One region of the Thermoanaerobacter sp. RKWS2 genome, then DNA from elsewhere that is predicted to be linked to it. Evidence: a T-box and tRNA genes for the amino acid it is inferred to sense, from the RefSeq annotation. Region 1 holds a T-box; the other holds one or more tRNA genes.

Evidence for each region. The T-box of region 1 lies ahead of OEI98_RS04460 (valine--tRNA ligase). A T-box ahead of a tRNA ligase gene usually reads a tRNA of that ligase, here a tRNA-Val.
Region 2: it has a tRNA-Val gene. The T-box ahead of OEI98_RS04460 (valine--tRNA ligase) is inferred to sense a tRNA for this amino acid. The anticodon was not compared.

What each region holds. Positions count from the first base shown of each region.
Region 1 is NZ_CP110888.1:896,180-900,613, forward strand. Features, by position in the region: gene OEI98_RS04440 (YckD family protein) at 1-243, shown strand, start outside; gene OEI98_RS04445 (DUF2680 domain-containing protein) at 459-1,016, shown strand; gene OEI98_RS04450 (biotin transporter BioY) at 1,034-1,582, opposite strand; gene OEI98_RS04455 (bifunctional nuclease family protein) at 1,718-2,140, opposite strand; T-box leader at 2,278-2,479, shown strand; gene OEI98_RS04460 (valine--tRNA ligase) at 2,521-4,434, shown strand, end outside.
Region 2 is NZ_CP110888.1:1,819,788-1,824,221, reverse strand. Features, by position in the region: gene OEI98_RS09700 (glycosyl hydrolase family 18 protein) at 1-533, shown strand, start outside; gene pepV (dipeptidase PepV) at 605-1,999, shown strand; gene OEI98_RS09690 (hypothetical protein) at 2,020-2,451, opposite strand; tRNA gene OEI98_RS09685 (tRNA-Val) at 2,636-2,712, shown strand; partial or broken gene OEI98_RS15355 (M20 family metallopeptidase) at 3,123-4,297, shown strand.

The DNA.
Region 1 (4,434 bases):
CAAATGGCACAATTGCAAAAACAATTAGTTGATAAATTTGTAAGCTTTGGAGTTATTACTCAGGACCAAGGAAATACGATTAAAAATAGAATTGATAGAATGGTAAAAAATATGGAACAAAACGGATTGCCTCAAGGATTTTTCAAACATTTTGAAGGAAAAAGAGGAGATTTTAAAGGTAAATGGCAAAATGAAAATAATCAACAGAATAGTGTTCCACAAAGCTACAATAATTCGATTTGATGAATTTAATATTTGATTGTTAGAAGAGGTGGTGGGAAGCCATCTCTTTTTTATATTGTCAAAACTTTATAGATTGCCAATACTCATATTAATTTAAACGAATTTTCACACATCCTTCACAAATCCAATATAGTTACCTCAAACTAAAAGGTTATTATATAAGTGTAACAAATAAAAAACAAAAAACAAAAATCAAAAAAGGAGTGTGGTTTTAAATGAATTTCAAAAAGGTAGTAGCAGTAGTACTTACAGGAGGTATGCTTTTAAGTGGAATAGCTGCTTATGCAGCCACAACTGGCAATACAGCTAGTTCTTCAACTCCACCTCAATATTCTACGACAGCACCAAGATACGGAATGAGTAGAAATGCAGATTTTCTTGCAAAACTGACTGGTAAGACAGCAGATGAAATTTTAAGTGAACTTCAATCAGGGAAAACAATAGTTCAGATTGCAGAAGAAAATGGCATAACACTTGACAATCTGAAAAAAGCTTTAATTGAGCAAAAAGAAGGGTTTATAGACCAATTAGTTAAAGATGGTAAAATAACTCAGGATAGGGCTGACACAATCAAAAAAACCATTGAAGACAAGATAAATTCATGGGATGGAACCTGTCAATATGGTAAAGGTTCAGGTGTAGGTTTAGGTCTTGGACTTGGAAAAAATAGCAATGGCAATACAGGTGTAGGCTTGGGAGCAGGTTTTGGTGCTAAAGGAGCGCATAAAGGAGCAGGCTATAGAGGAAACTTTGGACCAACTGTTCAGCAGTAATGAAAAAAGGCAAGGGTTCAACCTTGCCTTTTTTCATTAGATTTTATAACAGGTTTTAATTTTAAAGTGAGATAGGAAGCGATAAATGCTTTGATTAAGTCGCCAGGTATAAAAGGAAGTGCCCCGGCTAAAATGGCTTTTTTAAATGGTATTCCTGTAACAAAAGAGAGCTGAGTTACTCCTAAAATATAAACAAAAATTATTGCAAATAAAAGATAGCTTATAAAAATATTAATAAAATTTGCTTTTTTATTTTTTAAAGTCAAAGAAATTAAAAAAGCTGCAAAGGGCCAACTTAAAATATATCCTCCTGTAGGTCCTACTAAAACATTTAAACCTCCTGTAAGTCCAGAAAAGACAGGTATTCCAATTGCACCTAAAAGGTCAAAAATAAAAAGGCTCAAAAATGCTAATGTAGGATTTAAAAGCCCTCCAGCTAACATTACTGCAAAAGTTTGTCCTGTGATAGGTACTGGAGAAAAAGGTAAGGGGATTTTTACAAAACCCATTATAAAAGTAATAGCAGCAAAAAGAGAAGCTAAAATCATGTCTTTAGTTTTTATCATATTTTTCCTCCTCATTGTATTATTACAACAATTATTATATTTTTTTTAAAAAGAATTGTCAACTATTTTTAAATAATGGTTAACAATTATTTAAAAAAGTAACCCTCTTAAATTTTTAAGAGGGCCAGTAGAATTTTAACTATCTCCATCATCAAATTTTAAATCTGCAATATCATAAGTGAATTCCGCTAAACGAACATTTATGAAAATTGGTATATCAGTTCGCATTGCCAAAGCTATCGCATCACTGGGTCTTGAGTCTAATTTTATAACTCTATCCCCTTGTTTTATATAAAGCTCTGCATAATAAGTGTCATCTTTTAAATCAGTAATTACAACTTTTTCAGGTTTTCCTCCAAGTTGTTCAATAACAGATTTTAAAAGGTCGGGGGTTAAAGGGCGAGGCGGTGTAATTCCTTGAAGAGGGATAGCTATGTTTTGAGCTTCCAGTGGACCTATAACTATAGGTAAAACTTTCTTTTCCTCTTCATCTGTCAATAGGACGGAGAAATTTCCTTCTACGTCCATCGTAATTGCCTTAACATGAAATTTTAACATTTTTTACACCTCGATTTAAAACATCTTCTTATTATCATTATATCATACTTATGCAAATTTAATCTGATTGTTTGCTTTAAAACAACTTAACTGTTGACAATTGGTGAGATTTTATATATATTATATATCAAATGGAATATGAGGCTATGAAAGAGAGGAGTAAGTGTATACTGGCTAAAGAGAGGGATATCCCATGGGCTGAAAGGATTCCCGCCAAAGGTACACTGAAGGTAGCTCTGGAGCCTGTAAACCGAAGTTGAGTAGGTTTAAACGGGTATGCCCGTTATAGCTTGAGTGATAAATAAAGGTGGTACCGCGAAATGCCCTTTCGCCCTTTGTGGGTGAAAGGGTTTTAAAATTTTACGGAGGGAGTGTAAGGCATGAAAGAGATAGCTAAAACCTACAATCCAAAGGAATTTGAAGATAGAATTTATGCTTTTTGGATGGAAAAAGGATATTTTACTCCTAAAATAGACCCTGAAAAACAGCCATTTACCATTGTTATACCGCCTCCAAACATAACAGGGCAATTGCATATGGGACATGCACTTGATAATACTTTGCAGGACATATTGATAAGATGGAAAAGAATGCAGGGTTATGCAGCTTTGTGGATACCTGGCTCAGACCACGCCAGCATTGCGACGGAGGTAAAAGTTTTAGACACGATAAGAGAAGAAACGGGGCTTACAAAGAAAGAAATAGGAAGAGAAGAGTTTTTGAAAAGGGCATGGGCCTGGAAGGACAAATACGAAAACCGTATTTTAAGCCAATTAAAAAAGTTGGGTTCTTCTTGTGATTGGACAAGGACACGCTTTACTATGGATGAAGTATGTTCAAAGGCGGTAAGAGAAGTTTTTGTTTCACTCTATGAAAAAGGGCTCATATACAGAGGTGACAGGATAATAAATTGGTGCCCAGACTGCAACACTGCTTTATCTGATGCGGAAGTGGAACATAAAGAGCAAAAAGGGCATTTGTGGTACATCAAATACCCCATAAAAGGTGAAGATGGATATGTAGTTATAGCTACTACAAGGCCTGAGACGATGCTGGGGGATGTAGCAGTTGCTGTAAATCCTGATGATGAAAGGTATAAGGATGTGGTAGGTAAGACTTTGATACTGCCACTTGTAGGAAGGGAGATACCTGTAATTGCTGACAGCTATGTTGACCCTTCATTTGGAACAGGTGCTGTTAAAGTTACACCTGCTCACGATCCAAATGACTTTGAGATGGGGACAAGACACAATCTTCCATTTATTAATATAATGAATGAGAATGCGACGATTAATGAAAACGGAGGAAAATATAAAGGTCTTGATAGATATGAGGCGAGAGAAAGAATAGTTGAAGACCTCAAAAATCTCGGACTACTTCTAAAAGTTGAAGACCACGTTCACAATGTGGGACATTGTTACAGGTGCGATACGGTAGTTGAACCTCTACTTTCCAAGCAGTGGTTTGTAAAGATGGAGCCTTTAGCGAAACCTGCTTTAGAAGTTGTAAAAGAAGGAAAAATTAAGTTTGTGCCAGAACGGTTTGAAAAAATATACATTAATTGGTTAGAAAACATAAAGGATTGGTGTATTTCAAGGCAATTATGGTGGGGACACAGAATTCCTGCCTGGTATTGTGATGACTGTGGTCATATAACTGTATCGCGTAAAGACCCGGAAAAATGTGAAGCTTGTGGAAGTACCAACATACATCAAGACGAAGATGTATTAGATACTTGGTTTAGTTCTGCACTTTGGCCTTTCTCTACTATGGGTTGGCCAGAAGAAACAGAAGATTTAAGATATTTCTATCCGACAGATGTACTTGTTACGGGATATGACATAATTTTCTTCTGGGTTGCAAGAATGATTTTTATGAGTTTGGAATTTATGAAAGAAGTACCATTTAAGCATGTTTTGATACATGGTTTAGTCAGGGATGCTCAAGGTAGAAAAATGAGCAAATCTCTTGGCAATGGAATAGACCCGTTAGAGGTTATTGAAAAGTATGGAGCAGACACTTTAAGGTTTACATTAGTCATAGGAAATGCTCCAGGAAACGATATGAGGTTTAGTCAAGATAAAGTTGAACTCAGCAGAAACTTTGCAAATAAATTGTGGAACGCTTCAAGATATGTGTTGCTGAATTTAACTGATAATGATACTAATCTTTATACAGAGGGGTTAACTATTGCTGATAAGTGGATTTTGACAAGGTATAACAATATAGTAAAAGAAGTGACAGAGAATTTAGAAAAATTTGAGTTAGGAATAGCTGCGACAAAACTTTATGAC
Region 2 (4,434 bases), 920 kb from region 1:
ACATTTCCGTTATACCTCATTATCAGGTACCTAAAGAAATATCAGGTATATACGACTATCACGAATTAGCGCCTTTAGTGGACCATGTCACCTTGATGACCTATGATAGGCATAATGCTTCTTCACCGCCGGGACCTGTTTCTCCTGAGCAGTGGGTGGAGTACAACGTCAAAGATGCACTAAATGAAGGTTTTAAACCTGAACAAATATGTTTAGGAGTAGCTACTTATGGATATGATTGGCCTGCAAGTAAAAGTGGTGGTTTCTCTCGCCCTACAAAAGAAATACTTACAAAAGCACAAATTCAAGGAATTCAAATAAAGTGGAGCGACCAATACCAAGAGCCTTATTATGTCTATTATGACAAAAACACGGGAATAACGAGAGAGGTATGGTTTGAAAACTCTGCCACTTTAGCTGAGAAGATAGAAGTTGCTAAAAGGTATAATTTACATGGCATATGTGTGTGGAGGATTGGCTTTGAAACCCCTTCCTTTTGGAATGTTATAGGTAAGAAAATAGGAAGCAGATAGAAAAATATTGAAAACATTTAAGTAAAGGTATATAATAGAGATGTGATTACCAAATTATTGGGGGGATTTTTATGGATTTAAATTCCTACATAGACAATATGAGAGATGACATTATAAAATCTGTTCAAGAGTTAGTCAAGATAAAAAGCGTACAAGATGAACCGAAACCAGGAATGCCTTATGGAGAAGGTGTTGCTAAGGCATTGGACAAAGCTTTAGAGATTGCACAAAGTTTAGGCTTTAGGACTAAAAACGTGGATGGCTATGTAGGGTATGCAGAATACGGCGAAGGAGAAGAAATGATAGGAGTTTTGGGACATTTAGATGTAGTTCCAGAAGGTGATGGGTGGACTTATCCACCTTATGGTGCTGAAATACATGATGGAAAGATATATGGGAGAGGTACTGTAGATGATAAGGGCCCTATAATTGCTGCTTTATACGGGCTAAAGGCTATAAAAGACGCTGGGTTAAAGCTTTCTAAAAGAGTGAGAATTTTATTTGGAACAAATGAAGAGACAGGTTCTCACGAGATTGCTTATTATTTAAAACACGATGAAGCTCCTACAATGGGCTTTACTCCTGATGCTCAATATCCAATTATATATGCAGAAAAAGGAATAACAATGTTTAATGTGGTAAAAGACTTTAATAAAAAGTCCAGCAACATTGTTATAAAATACATCAAAGGTGGAGAAAGGCCTAATGTAGTACCAGGCTATTGTGAAGCTGGATTAGAGGTAAAAGAGGCAAATAAGAAGAAAGAAATTCAAGATAAGTTAGAAGCCTTCATAAAAGAGACTGGTTACAATTTGAAGGCTGAAGAAAAAGACGAAATGCTTGTAATCAAATCAGTAGGGGTTTCGGCTCATGGCAGCCTTCCACACTTAGGGAAAAATGCTATAATGCAGCTATTTCTCTTCCTTGACAGAATAGATTTAGAGGATAGCGATGTCAAAGATTTTATACATTTCTTTGCTACAAATGTGGGAATGGAAACAGATGGAAAAACTTTTGGGATATACTTAAAAGATGAAACAGGAGAATTGACTTTTAACGTTGGTACTATTCAATTAGATGAAAACAAAGGAGTATTAGGATTAAATATTCGATATCCTGTAAAATATAAATATGAGGATTGGATGAATATTTTTGAAGAAAAAATCAAAACTAATGGGATGAGAATAGAAGACATGCTCCATCAACCACCTTTGTATTTCCCACCAGACCATCCTTTGATAAAAACTTTGAGCAAAGTTTATGAAGAACAGACGGGACAGAAAGCAGAGCTTTTAGCAATAGGTGGAGGAACTTATGCGAAAGAGATGCCTAACACAGTAGCATTTGGGCCTGTTTTTCCAGGCAAGCCAGAGTTAGCACATCAAGCGGATGAATATATAGAAATTGAAGATTTGATATTAAATGCAAAAATTTATGCTCACGCTATATATGAATTAGCAAAATAAAATCCCTCTTTTGAGGGGTTTTATTTTAAACTAAAATATAATTTATTTTCTTCTAGCATAAATCCTAATTCTTCCCAAGGCAAAGATGTATTATTAGAATATACTGAAATGACACCAATATCGCGTAAAAACTCAGAAACAGTTTTTATAATTTGTTTTTCTAGTTCTTTTTTGTCAATTTCTTTTTCAAAAGACACAGAAAGTTCATTAATTATAATTCTATTAACTGGTTCATAAGAGTCTTGGAAAATTGTCAGCCAAAGTCGAAAGTTTTTTTCTATTCCATTTAGAAGAATAAACCATTCAGTATCGTCTTCATATTTTAGAATATGTTGTATCAAGTTAATTTGTAAAATTTTTTCTATTTCCCACTTCATGAGGGAAAGGTATTCGTCGCTAAGAATTTCGCTCAAAGTAATGTTTATGCATCTCAATGATAATAAGTCATTCATGATATCCCTCTTTTTATAAAATGATATTCTTATTTGGTGATTTTTACTATATAGTATATGTTATTATGCAAGTAAGTGGTTTTATATTATAAATTCTATTAAAACGTTTAAAGTCCTTCTTTGTATTAAAAAATTTGTGATTGACATATTTTAGAGAGATGTATATAATAAAAATATAGAAAGTGGGGTTATAGCTCAGCTGGTCAGAGCGCTACGCTCACATCGTAGAGGTCACAGGTTCGATCCCTGTTAACCCCACCAATAATATGAAGATTTTCCGGCATTGTATAGATGCCGGGATTTTTATTTTTTGATGTTTATGCAGGAATGGTAATATTTTGCCCCTGTTGCCCAAGGAGGCAGCTCTATTCTTTTTATGTGTTTTCTTCTTCAATGTTTTTGTAATTATTCTCTAAGTGGTAAATATGTCTATACCTATTTGAGGGAGATACAAAAAGGTTCTTGACTTTACAGTTTTAAATTGATAACATAAATTACAACATGTTATACACAATAGTAATCATTACTTTCGTTATCCTTGGCTGGGATTATGGTTAAATCAACAGAACCGTAAATCCCCTTATTCTAAATGAAGAAATGCTTATAGACTGCTTAGTGATATTGATAAACATTTTTGTAAAATTCATATAGGTTAGGAAGGAGTTATAGGTGTGGAAGAATTGAAAAAGAAGGTCATTTCTTTTATCGATAGTATTAAGGGGGAGATTTTTGAAATTGCTGATGAGATATACAAAAATCCTGAGCTTGGAAATCAAGAATTTAAAGCTTCAAAACTATTAAAGGAAAAAATAAACGGTTATGGTTTTTTAGTAAATGAAGTCGAAGGCCTGCCAACTGCTTTTTTGGCACAGAAAAAAGGTAAAAAACCTGGTCCCAAGGTGGCGCTTTTGGCTGAGTATGATGCTCTTCCAGAAATAGGTCACGCTTGTGGTCATAACTTAATTGCAGCTGCAAGTTTTGGAGCTGCAGCAGCCTTAGGGGCATTAGATGAAGAGCTTTTCGGCGAAGTGATGTTAGTAGGTTCCCCTGCAGAAGAAACTGACGGTGCCAAGGTAATACTAGTAGAAAGAGGTATTTTTAATGATGTGGATGCAGCTATGATGGTACATCCTGGCAATAGAACTACTGTATATACTACTTCCCTTGCCATAGAACCTCTGGAGTTTACATATACGGGTAAAGCAGCGCATGCCGCCGTTGCACCTCACCTAGGCATAAATGCTCTGGACGCGGTCATCCTTCTTTTCAACGGTATCAATGCCTTAAGGCAGCAGTTGAGACCTGATGCGAGAATCCATGGGATAATTACCGAAGGAGGATACACTCCCAATATTATTCCCGAAAGAGCTGTCGCCCGCTTTTACGTGAGGGCAAAAGAAAAAAATACATGCTGGAGGTAAAGGAAAAAGTAATAGCCTGTGCCAAGGGTGCTGAGGTGGCAACTGGAGCAAAGCTTTCATATAGAAATTTTGAGCTTGGCTTTGACAACCTAATAACCAATAAAACTATGGCTGAGACATTTAAAGCTAATTTAAAGGAACTGGGTTATCATGATATAAGCGATAAGGAAGAGGGCGTTGGCTCAACGGACATGGGAAATGTAAGCCAGGTTGTGCCTTCTATCCATCCCCACATTGCCATAGCTGAAGAGGACATAGCACCTCATAGCTTGGAATTTTTGAAAGCTGCAGGTTCAGAGAGGGGAAAGGAGGCAGCCGTACTTGCAGCCAAAGCTCTGGCTATGACTGCGGTAGATATAATGACAAAAGAGGAATTGCTAAAGAAGATAAAAGAGGAGTTTAAAAAAACGGTTGAAATTTCTTAAATATTCCTCGCGAGCAATTTCTTATACCAATCAGAGTAGAAGGAAGCTTGCTGCCTTTATTTTTATGTAATTTAGGTTTGGTGCCAAAACTTTTTATGTTGAGGATAGATTTTTTTATTTCAGAGTCATATAAAAGC